DNA from 2 places in the Peribacillus sp. S4 genome. Region 2 is predicted to be linked to the other one. Evidence: a T-box and tRNA genes for the amino acid it is inferred to sense, from the RefSeq annotation. Region 2 holds a T-box; the other holds one or more tRNA genes.
What was found. A T-box is a leader RNA that pairs with one kind of tRNA and senses whether it is charged. The one in region 2 lies ahead of ACJ9PY_RS18735 (valine--tRNA ligase), so its partner is inferred to be a tRNA-Val.
Positions count from the first base shown of each region.

Region 1: it has a tRNA-Val gene. The T-box ahead of ACJ9PY_RS18735 (valine--tRNA ligase) is inferred to sense a tRNA for this amino acid. The anticodon was not compared.

Region 1 is NZ_CP175708.1:1,347,425-1,352,769, forward strand. It holds gene ACJ9PY_RS06500 (phosphatidylglycerophosphatase A) at 1-284, shown strand, start outside; gene ACJ9PY_RS06505 (hypothetical protein) at 302-523, opposite strand; gene ACJ9PY_RS06510 (hypothetical protein) at 1,028-1,471, opposite strand; gene ACJ9PY_RS06515 (hypothetical protein) at 1,523-2,134, shown strand; tRNA gene ACJ9PY_RS06520 (tRNA-Val) at 2,444-2,515, shown strand; gene ACJ9PY_RS06525 (hypothetical protein) at 3,114-3,530, shown strand; gene ACJ9PY_RS06530 (site-2 protease family protein) at 4,308-5,345, opposite strand, start outside.
Region 2 is NZ_CP175708.1:3,949,837-3,955,181, reverse strand. It holds gene ACJ9PY_RS18750 (LysM peptidoglycan-binding domain-containing protein) at 1-1,106, shown strand, start outside; gene ysxE (spore coat protein YsxE) at 1,202-2,272, shown strand; gene ACJ9PY_RS18740 (hypothetical protein) at 2,329-2,520, opposite strand; T-box leader at 2,748-2,976, shown strand; gene ACJ9PY_RS18735 (valine--tRNA ligase) at 3,019-5,345, shown strand, end outside.

The DNA of each region.
Region 1 (5,345 bases), 2.6 Mb from region 2:
ATGAAGGGCTATTCGGAGTGGATGAAACGATTGCCTTTGGTGCAGTACTCGGTTATGGAAGCATTGCTGTAACAACCTTTGGCCATTTGGATAAAAATAAAATAGGCGTCATACACGAACTTGATAAGAAGCAAGAAGGAATCGTGCATACCTTCCTGGATGACATCGTTGCAAGCATTGCCGCGAGTGCCGCCTCAAGGTTAGCTCATCGTCTGAGAGATGAAGAGGAATCGTTAACTGAACAGGAAAAGGACATCCAGGAAGAAGAAGAGTTAATAGGTTGAACCTTGAAGAGCAATGTTCAGCCAGACCTGTAAAACCTGGCCTTAATGAGGCGGGCAGAAAGGATGTTGGCTACTTTAAATGTCCGTTTTGTCTGCCTTAGAAAACAGAATGCGTGAATATGGCCTGGATAAATTTCAAGCACCTGGATTTTCCGTTGTGTAATCTTACCTTGTTCGGAGAGATAAATTATTTCTAATGGAGCATTTTCTTCCATATGTTTACGAAGTATATATTTCATTCCCGGTCACTCCTTTGCTGACTTGCTTGCTATCATTATATGCGAACGTACGTTTTATATGCAAGTGAAAAGCGAATGTTCGTTCTGTCTTGTTGTGAGGGTGAATGGAAGAAGATGAAATTATAACCTTTTTAATATTATATGTAGAGTTTTTAACAAAAAAACAATTTATGTACTCAATTTCTGACCTTTCTTCTAACAGTCCTCTTAGAATCTCAGTAGCTAGGTTCTTCATCAACCAAAACTGAAGTGCGATTATACCTCACCTCATTTTCAGATTGAGAATAAAGAATCTGTTTCCCCGATTATATCCACAAAAATACCTTCCTTATTGTTAACGACCACCTTCTTAATAAGATATATAATCCAGTAGATTTTTGCTGTTTAAGTTAGATTTATTTTCAAATTTGTAACATATGTACAAACATCTTTTCTTTTAATGAATAAAATAACCCGAAAATAAAAAAGAAAAAGGTGATTATAATTAAAAATCATAATTCCATTTCACATTGTAATTCCTTTATAGACACCACATATCTTAATAAGAAATGTGTGCAAAAGAAACCGGATGATTGTCATAGCTGCCATAAGAAACACAATGACTGTATATGTCACCAAAAGAAACCGGATGATTGTCATAGCTGCCATAAGAAACACAATGTCTGTATTTGCCACCAAAAGAAATCGGATGATTGTCATAGCTGTCATAAGAAACACAATGACTGTATTTGTCATCAAAAGAAACCGGATGATTGTCACTGTTGTCATAAGAAACACAATGACTGTATTTGTCATCAAAAGAAACCGGATGATTGTCACTGCTGTCATAAGAAACACAATGACTGTATTTGTGAGCAAAAGAAAGATGATGACTGTCATTTGTGCCATAAGAAACATAATGACTGTATTTGTCATCAAAAGAAACCGGATGATTGTCATTGTTGTCATAAAAAACACAGTGACTGTATTTGTGAGCAAAAGAAAACCGATGACTGTCATTTGTGCCATAAGAAACATAAAGACTGTCACTGTGACAATAAGAAACATAATCTAGTAAGAGCATCTGCGTTCAGGGCTAATAAGAATACACCACAACTATACGAAGCAGCGTTAACTCCCTCTGTAAAAGTTTTATTCCAAACTGAACAGTTTGATTTAGCGGATGAATATAATCCGCACATATCAACATTTATTCCAACTAAGGATGGAATTTATGAGATAACAGCAAAAGTCTCGTTTTGTCCGTCAAAAAGTAAAAGCAATGATTCCTCAAAAAACAAAAAAGATAATTGCAAATGTGATTATTGCAGTAAAAATAGTTGCAACTGTGATTATTGCAGAAAACATCATTCTTCAAAAGACAAAAAAAGGAGTTCTTCAAAAGAAGGATATGTCGCATCCATTTCCATTAACGTAAACGGAGATAATTTAGATATTGTTAATGACTTCTTGGAGAAATCAAGACCTATTGGACTATCGGTTACTACAATCCTTCAGTTACAAGCAGGAGATCGGGTACAAGTATTATTTAGCGCAGATGCAAACGGAGAAATTTTAGCAGAAGCATCTTTAACAAACTTTCAGGCTGCTAGATTCCCTTCTCCAATGTAAAGATCTTTCTGCTTTAGTCTTAGATTGAGTAAATGGACATCATATTTGTTAATTAAAGTCGAGTAAACGTATGATTAGGAGCCCTGGATTCTCCTTGAAAAAGGTGAGGTAGATTCTATTCCGAGAAATTTTGGGGGTCAGATCGTACTTTCAGGGATTAACGCCTAAGACCACACTTTACGGAAAAAAACTTTTTTAGCAAAACTACTTGTTTTATTTTGAATACCACTATATAATAAATCTTGTTCAGAAAAGAAGTCAGCAACTAAGTAAGTTTTAAACCAAGCTCTATAGAGCTTGATTACATACGACTTGTTAGCTCAGTGGGAGAGCACTTCCTTGACAGGGAAGGGGTCGTGGGTTCGAATCCCTCACAGGTCATCAACTAACAAAGGCTCAAATCCTTGATATCACAAGGGTTTGGGTCTTTTTTTGTTTTTAAAGATATAGTTCATTATGTATTATTTACTGGATTGGTGGCGGATAGAGAAGGATTAAAAGACATTAAAGGACAACTATTTGTAATAATTAATATTTTAAGGAACTGTGGGTAAAGCCTTTTGCTTATTCGGCTAGCGATGGAGGTCTTCTTTTTGGCTTTTCTTTAAAAGGTACATAATCATATTCTTCGGTAAAATCCACTTTACTATAATGTGTTGGATTACTCACTACTAAATACCATGCACGGGAATACTTCCTGGAAGCCCTGAACATGACGCATGAAGACTATGCAAAATATCAGCAAACGATGTTTCTTGGCTTGAAAAGTATAATACAATGACTTCACTTAAAATGATGGTAGAACAATATAGAGAAGAATTACAACCCTTACCCTCCACTTCAGTATTATATAGTAAATATTCCCTTTGTTTTTAACGGATGATTTTAATACCTCAACAGTTTATTATATTGATAAAGGATGAAGTATTTAATCTACTACTACAATTTGGTAAGTCTTTAAAAGGGAAGTGATTGTTAAATGCTTTATATAAGCGATATCGGAAAGATAATTAATAACACATTAAATGAGCACAATTTGGATATTATTTATGAATTTGACAATAACCTAAGTGCACCTATGAGTTATAACGTATCGACCAATACTATAAAATTCAATTACCTTCAAGTTAACGGTTATAAAGGGAAAATTAGAATAAAAGAGACAGAGGAAGATTTTGTTAAAATTATTCTTTATCGTATGATTGGTTATTATTTAGATTTTAAGAAAAACAAACATGATCTAAGGATTTTAATGTATGGTCACGAAGAAGAAAAAGAAAAGCTGAAATCTGAAATAGAAACTAATGCTTGGGATTATGGGAGAACATTAATACCGGAACACCTAATGGAGTCATATGATAAAGTTCGTGAATTGGATAAAATGTTAATAAATTAATGTACTCTAAGAAAATGAGGCTCCACTTTAAACTAAAACAAGAAAAAGAAGCCTCCTTGGAGAATCTCTCTGGCTGAATTTTTGAGTGAGAAATTAAACTGATATCCAATAAGACAAGACCCAGAGAAAGAGGAGTTGTCTTAGAAAGATTGATGAATAAACAAAGAGAAAATCAAGTTCAAAGTTCGTGCTCGACTTTTAAGAGATATCGATTGCTTGACAAAAGAAATACACTGGACTGAACATACCTCTGAAGAGAGGTTTTAATGAACAACATATACTAGATAAAGAGGAAAGAGATTATTGGTCAAGCGGCTCCAGAGTACGATTGCGTAGATAAGTATTATGACCTGCTCATCCAACGATTTGTTCATGGCAGTAATTTAGATACAGCAGACCATAATTACGATGTTTTTATCCAGCCAAACTTGAAGCAATTTAATCGAGACCAATTTCTTGCTATATAAGATGGTATTAACAGAACAATGTTATGGGCATAGATTTGGATGCTTAGTGTTATCATTGTAATTTCGGTTTTATTAATATTTCCTTTTGTATATTTGATTTTAGGAACTGAGATATTTGGTGTTTAAGTTTTTGATAATACTGATGATCTTTCTTCGATTAACAGGAGCTTTAGTACTATAGGTGTAATAAAAGAGATTACAAGAAGTAGTCTCTTTTATTTATACATAATTAACATTAATGTTTCAAAAGCCTAAATAAATGGACAGTCAAAGGGGACACCCATAAATGAGGTCCCCCTTTCATAATGTATTACGGTAATGAAGTTTTATATTGTTCCATTAAATCACCTGCATATAAGCTTGTTATCATTAAGAAAATGGCAAGCCCAATGTATAATGAGAACCAGATGACTTTTGTTTTGAGCCTCGATGAGTAATAGGATTTCTCTTTATCCCTAATTTCAGTTTGTTCTTGCACTTCTTTAAAGAACTTTGCTGCTATTCGTTCATAGGTGCCTATATTTTCAAAATCGGTCGGTCCGTTCTGGTATTCATTCGTATTAGCAGCATCCATTAAGGATCTATACATATTTAATTTCACCTCGGTCAGCTGTTTTTCTTTTAGTTTATTATTATCAAATAGCGGGATATGCCAACTCTTCATGTTGTTAAACTTTTCATATTGTTGGCTCGATTCCATATTCCAAATATTAACCAGGCGAATTTTTTCTTCATCTGTTGCAGCTGCATATTGTTCTATTTGCCTTAATCCAAATTGATTCAATTCTATGATGATGTCTCTTTGATTTCTGGTAATCTCGCTACGAATTTCTTTCCACCACTTAGAAATGCCCAATAATAAGAAAAGAATTAAGAATGGATTTGGATGGAGAAATAAATATACAACCATCCCGATAATCCCTACTACCCAAAGCTTTGTGGAGATGACTCCCACTATACGTCCTCCATCAAGAGGGTGCACAGGCATTAGATTAAATAGGTTAATCATGGCTCCAAGTGTAATAACTAAAAGCCAAAATGGATTTTCCGTCATCATAAATAAGGGGATGGCTGGTAGAAATGCTAATGTACCTAATAAAGGACCTCCGAAGGCAAGATAAGCTTCTTGGTTAGCATTCTTGGGTTCTTCCTTAAGGGCAATTAATGCTCCGACAAAAGGGATGAAAATGGCATTGGATGTTTTGATGCCTTTTCTCTTTGCAGCAAGTAAATGCCCCATTTCATGGATATAAATTAGATAGACTAGGGCTACGGCAAATTTCCAACCGTAAACCAAGGCATACGCTCCTAATGAAACGAAAATAGAAATCAGGGAACCTACTTTTGC
Region 2 (5,345 bases):
TAACGATTCCGAATAATCGGATTGCCTCTTTGGATGAGGTTGATGTCTCGATTCAAAGCTTTGATTATGCCATGCCAGAGCATAACTGCTTGAAATTGCAGGCGGACCTTTTGATAACCGGAATCTATAATGATTCATATGTGGAAGAACGGTTTGATACTGAGCAGGAAGTTGGGGAAACGGAGGATCAGGAAGAAACGGATGGGGAAAATGAGTCATATATTCCTTATGCAGCCGCAGTGCCGCCAATCCCGGATTTTCAGCCCGTTTTCCGTGATGAGGAGGAAGAAGAGTTATACGCGCCTTTTTCTGCAGAGTCAAAACGGGTTTCTGAAGCAAATGAAGAAGAAGAAGAGGAACCGATTTATTTAAGCGATCAGCATAATGCTCCCGTTTTTGAAATTCCTGTTTCACCATATCCTGAAGAGGAGGAATGGGAAACGGAAGTGCATAGACAGGAAGAAGCTGAAGCTGTAGAGGAAGAAGTAATTGGTGATCCGCCTGACTCCCCGGAAAAGGTACCTTCCATGGGAGAGGCAAAATTGGAGGAAGAACCAAGCAGGCAGGATTCCTTGGAGATTCCTAGAGTGACATTTATAGAAGATGTAGAAGAAGAGCCAAGTCAAGCAACCAATCATGAAAGTAGCCCAGTTTTAAATGTAGAAACCGAGGATGTCATCCGGCAGGAAGACGATGCCGTTACAGCGGGTCCTATCCTTAATGAGAATGTTAAGGTGGAGCAGGAAGAGGAATCCAATTCGTCCATAAGCGATCTATTCAAAAAGAGGGAAAGACCTGCGCCTCCGGCTAAGGAGGGTAAGAGTTTCAAAGGCAGGAAACAAGCAGCGGAACGTGATGAAAAAGAAACGGCCGATCATGATGAAAAGCAGCTTTCCATCATGGATTTATTCGGACGGAAACAAGAAGAAGAACTGGTAAGGATGAAGGTTTGCATTGTTCAGCAAGGGGAAACGCTTGATGACTTGGCTCAACGATATGATGTTACGGTTCAATCGATCCTTTTCAGCAATGAATTGGAGTCGAATCAGAACGTCCATGAAGGGCAAGTCATTTATATACCGAAGGCGGTTGCGTATAAGAATTGACCGGGACAGAGAGCAGGGCATATGCTCTGCTCCTGTTTTTTAAATGCTAGAGGAAGCGGATTGTTTAGTTTTTTTAGAGAAAGTGAGTGAGTCTCGTGAGGGAAAACGAGAATCAGCAGCCTGCCAATCGGGATCGGGACACGGAGACCGTATTGAAGGAATATGCCATGTATGTACAATATATTGAGGACTTCGGGCGTGTAAAAAAAGTATACAGTGATCGCGGTACATTTGCCTTGAAATCCATGTCACCGCATAACGGCATTGATTTTATCAAAAATGTTCAAAAACTGTACCATCGCGGCTATAATCGAATCGTTCCCATTTATCAAACGATGGATCAGCGTTACGCCGTTCTTCATAATGGACGTTTGTATTACCTGATGCCCTGGCTCAATGATGAAAGGGACGGGGAGCGCGATGAAAAGCATAAGCAATTGTTCAGGGAGCTTGCTCGGATGCATACACTTTCCGTTAAGGAAATACAAGTGGATATTGAGGAACGGGAAGCACATTATGAGCGGACGCTTGATGCCTGGAATAACGAAAAGGAATTTATAGAAGAGTATATTGTCAGCTGTGAAAAGAAGTGGTATATGTCTCCATTCGAACTGACGGTTTGTTCTTTCTACACTGATATTTCACAGGCGCTGAAGTACTCGATCAAGAAGTTTGAAACCTGGTATGAAAAAACGAAGGATAGTGAAAAGGTTCGAACCGTGGTAACGCACGGAAAGGTTTCTTTGAAGCATTTCGTTTATGATGAGCGGGGATATGGCTACTTCATCAATTTTGAGAATTCGAATACGGCTCCGCCGCATTTCGATTTACTGCCATTTCTCGTTAAATCGGCCAGGACCTATCCTGTCCAATGCGATGACTGTGTTGACTGGCTATATAACTATTTTCGTTATTTTCCGTTAAAAGAAGAAGAGTTATTGCTCATGCAAAGTTATCTGGCATTCCCTGGATCAGCTTTGGAATTAGTGAAGGGTTATTCCGATGGCAGGGGCCATCGTTCAGAGCTTGATAATGTCACGCAACTTCAGCGGCAATTTTGGCTATTGAAAAATATTGAATATATGGTGATGAGAATCGAAGAAATCGAACAGAAGAAAAAGGCGGCTGCCGAGGCTGCCAAAGAAGAACAATCACCCCCAAGCTAAATATACATGATTGGATCATCTCCAGTCATGTATATTTTTTTGCTGTAAGGGAATAATTAAATCCATTCGAAATACAAAGACATGGCCAGGAAAATAAACGCGATAAGCAGGAGCATATCGAAAAAAGTCGGGAAAATCAGCGTACGTAATCCTTGGAATACGATAAAGGGGACGATGAACTGCTGGCAGACACCGCGGAATTTTTTCACCCAAGGCGGTAAAGTATAGGGAGTATATCTTCGCTTCATATTATTACCTTCCTTTTTAGGACTTCTTATATTCTATGGGTGGGCAGTGAAAAAGGTGAAACAGCCGTCACATTCACTGTTTCTGGAGGATAAAATAAAGAAAAATGAACATGAATGCATCAAATGGGATGATTCCTGAGTAAGTAAGCGAAAAGATGATTGACTGGAGCCCCATGTTTTTTGTACTATATACTATATGCATTCAATGTTTTTACATATGAATATAAATCAATGCAAAGACCGGAAATAGTAAGATGAAATGCACTTTTCAGAGAGGAAACCAAATTGGTGCGAGGTTTCCAGGCAGCAGCATCCGAAGTCGTCCGCGAGCAGTCTTCGTGAACTTCTTAGTAGCGAAGGCCGGTGAAGAGCCGTTATCCGATTTGAGAGCCGAAAGGGATTTTTTTCTTTTTCGGAAAAAAGGTGGCACCGCGAACAACTTCCTTCGTCCTTTTGAGATGATGGAAGTTTTTTTTATGCCCAAAAGGAGGAAATGATATGGAAGAGAACCAAATTTCAATGCCGACTAAATATGATCCGCAGACGATAGAGAAAGGCCGCTACAAATGGTGGCTTGATGGAAAGTTTTTCGAAACGACGGGTGACGATAAAAAAGAACCATACACGATTGTCATCCCGCCGCCTAACGTTACAGGTAAGCTGCATCTTGGCCACGCTTGGGATACGACACTTCAAGATATATTGACACGCATGAAAAGGATGCAAGGCTATGATGTTTTATGGTTACCAGGAATGGACCATGCCGGTATTGCCACTCAAGCGAAAGTAGAACAGAAACTTCGTGCGGATGGCGTGAGCCGTTATGACCTTGGGCGTGAAAAATTCGTGGAAGAGACATGGAAATGGAAAGAGGAATATGCGAGCCATATCCGTGAACAATGGTCAAAGCTAGGTCTTGGACTTGATTATAACCGGGAACGCTTCACCCTGGATGAAGGTCTTTCAAAAGCAGTGCGCGAAGTGTTCGTTTCGCTTTATAACAAGGGCTTGATTTATCGCGGCGAATACATCATCAACTGGGATCCATCAACGAAAACGGCGTTATCCGATATCGAGGTCATTTACAAAGATGTGCAGGGCGCATTTTACCATATGAAATATCCATTGGTTGACGGATCGGGTGAAATTGAAATTGCCACCACCCGTCCAGAAACGATGCTTGGCGATACTGCTGTTGCTGTACACCCTGAAGATGACCGTTATAAACACTTGATCGGCAAAAAGGTCCGCTTGCCAATTACAGGCAGGGAAATCCCGATTGTCGGTGATGATTATGTCGATATGGAATTCGGTTCAGGCGCGGTCAAAATTACTCCTGCTCATGATCCGAATGACTTCGAAATCGGGAACCGTCACGACTTGGAGCGCATCCTTGTCATGCATGAAGATGGCTCGATGAATGAAAAGGCCGGTAAATATGAAGGCATGGACCGTTTTGAATGCCGTAAGCAAATCGTCAAGGACCTTCAGGAAGAAGGAGTACTCTTCAAAATCGAAGATCACCTTCACTCAGTAGGCCATTCAGAGAGAAGCGGTGCTGTTGTTGAACCATATCTTTCGACGCAATGGTTCGTTAAGATGCAGCCGCTGGCTGATGCATCCGTTGAGCTTCAAAAAGGAAGCGATGAGGAAAAAGTTCATTTCGTACCGGACCGTTTCGAGAAAACGTACCTGCATTGGATGGAAAATATCCGCGACTGGTGCATTTCCCGTCAGCTTTGGTGGGGTCACCGCATTCCCGCCTGGTACCATAAAGAAACAGGTGAAGTGTATGTAGGTCATGAAGAGCCGGCGGACGCTGAAAACTGGGAACAAGATACAGATGTCCTTGATACATGGTTCAGCTCGGCATTATGGCCATTCTCGACTATGGGCTGGCCTGACAAGGACAGTGTCGATTTCCAACGTTACTATCCAACCGGGGCACTTGTAACAGGCTATGATATCATTTTCTTCTGGGTATCGCGGATGATTTTCCAAGCTCTTGAGTTCACAGGTGAACGACCATTTGAAGATGTGCTGATCCACGGTCTGGTTCGTGACGAACAGGGGCGCAAGATGAGTAAATCGCTAGGCAATGGTGTCGATCCGATGGATGTCATTGATCAATACGGTGCCGATTCCCTGCGTTACTTCTTATCTACGGGCAGCTCGCCAGGCCAGGACCTTCGTTATAGTACGGAAAAAGTCGAAGCAGTTTGGAATTTCTCCAATAAGATTTGGAACGCATCCCGTTTTGCTTTGATGAACATGAATGGCATGACGTATGAAGAAATCGATTTAAGCGGTGAGAAGTCTGTAGCCGATAAATGGATCTTGACGCGTTTGAATGAAACGATTTCCAACGTAACCAGACTTGCGGACCGTTATGAGTTTGGTGAAGTGGGCCGTGTGCTATACAACTTCATTTGGGATGACTTCTGTGACTGGTATATTGAAATGGCGAAACTTCCGCTATATGGAGAAGACGAAGCGGCTAAGAAAACGACGCGCTCGATCTTGGCGTATGTACTGGATAACACAATGAGATTGTTACACCCGTTCATGCCATTCATTACCGAAGAAATCTGGCAGAACCTACCGCATCAAGGTGAGTCCATCACTGTTGCCGCTTGGCCGGAAGTGAATGAAGAGTTGACAGATACAGCTGCAGCCGAGGAAATGAAGCTGCTTGTTGAAATCATCCGCTCCGTCCGTAATATCCGTGCTGAGGTGAACACACCGTTAAGCAAAAAAATCAATTTGATTTTAAAAGCGAAAGATGAGGCCATCTTAGCGACATTACAGAAAAACAGCAGCTATAT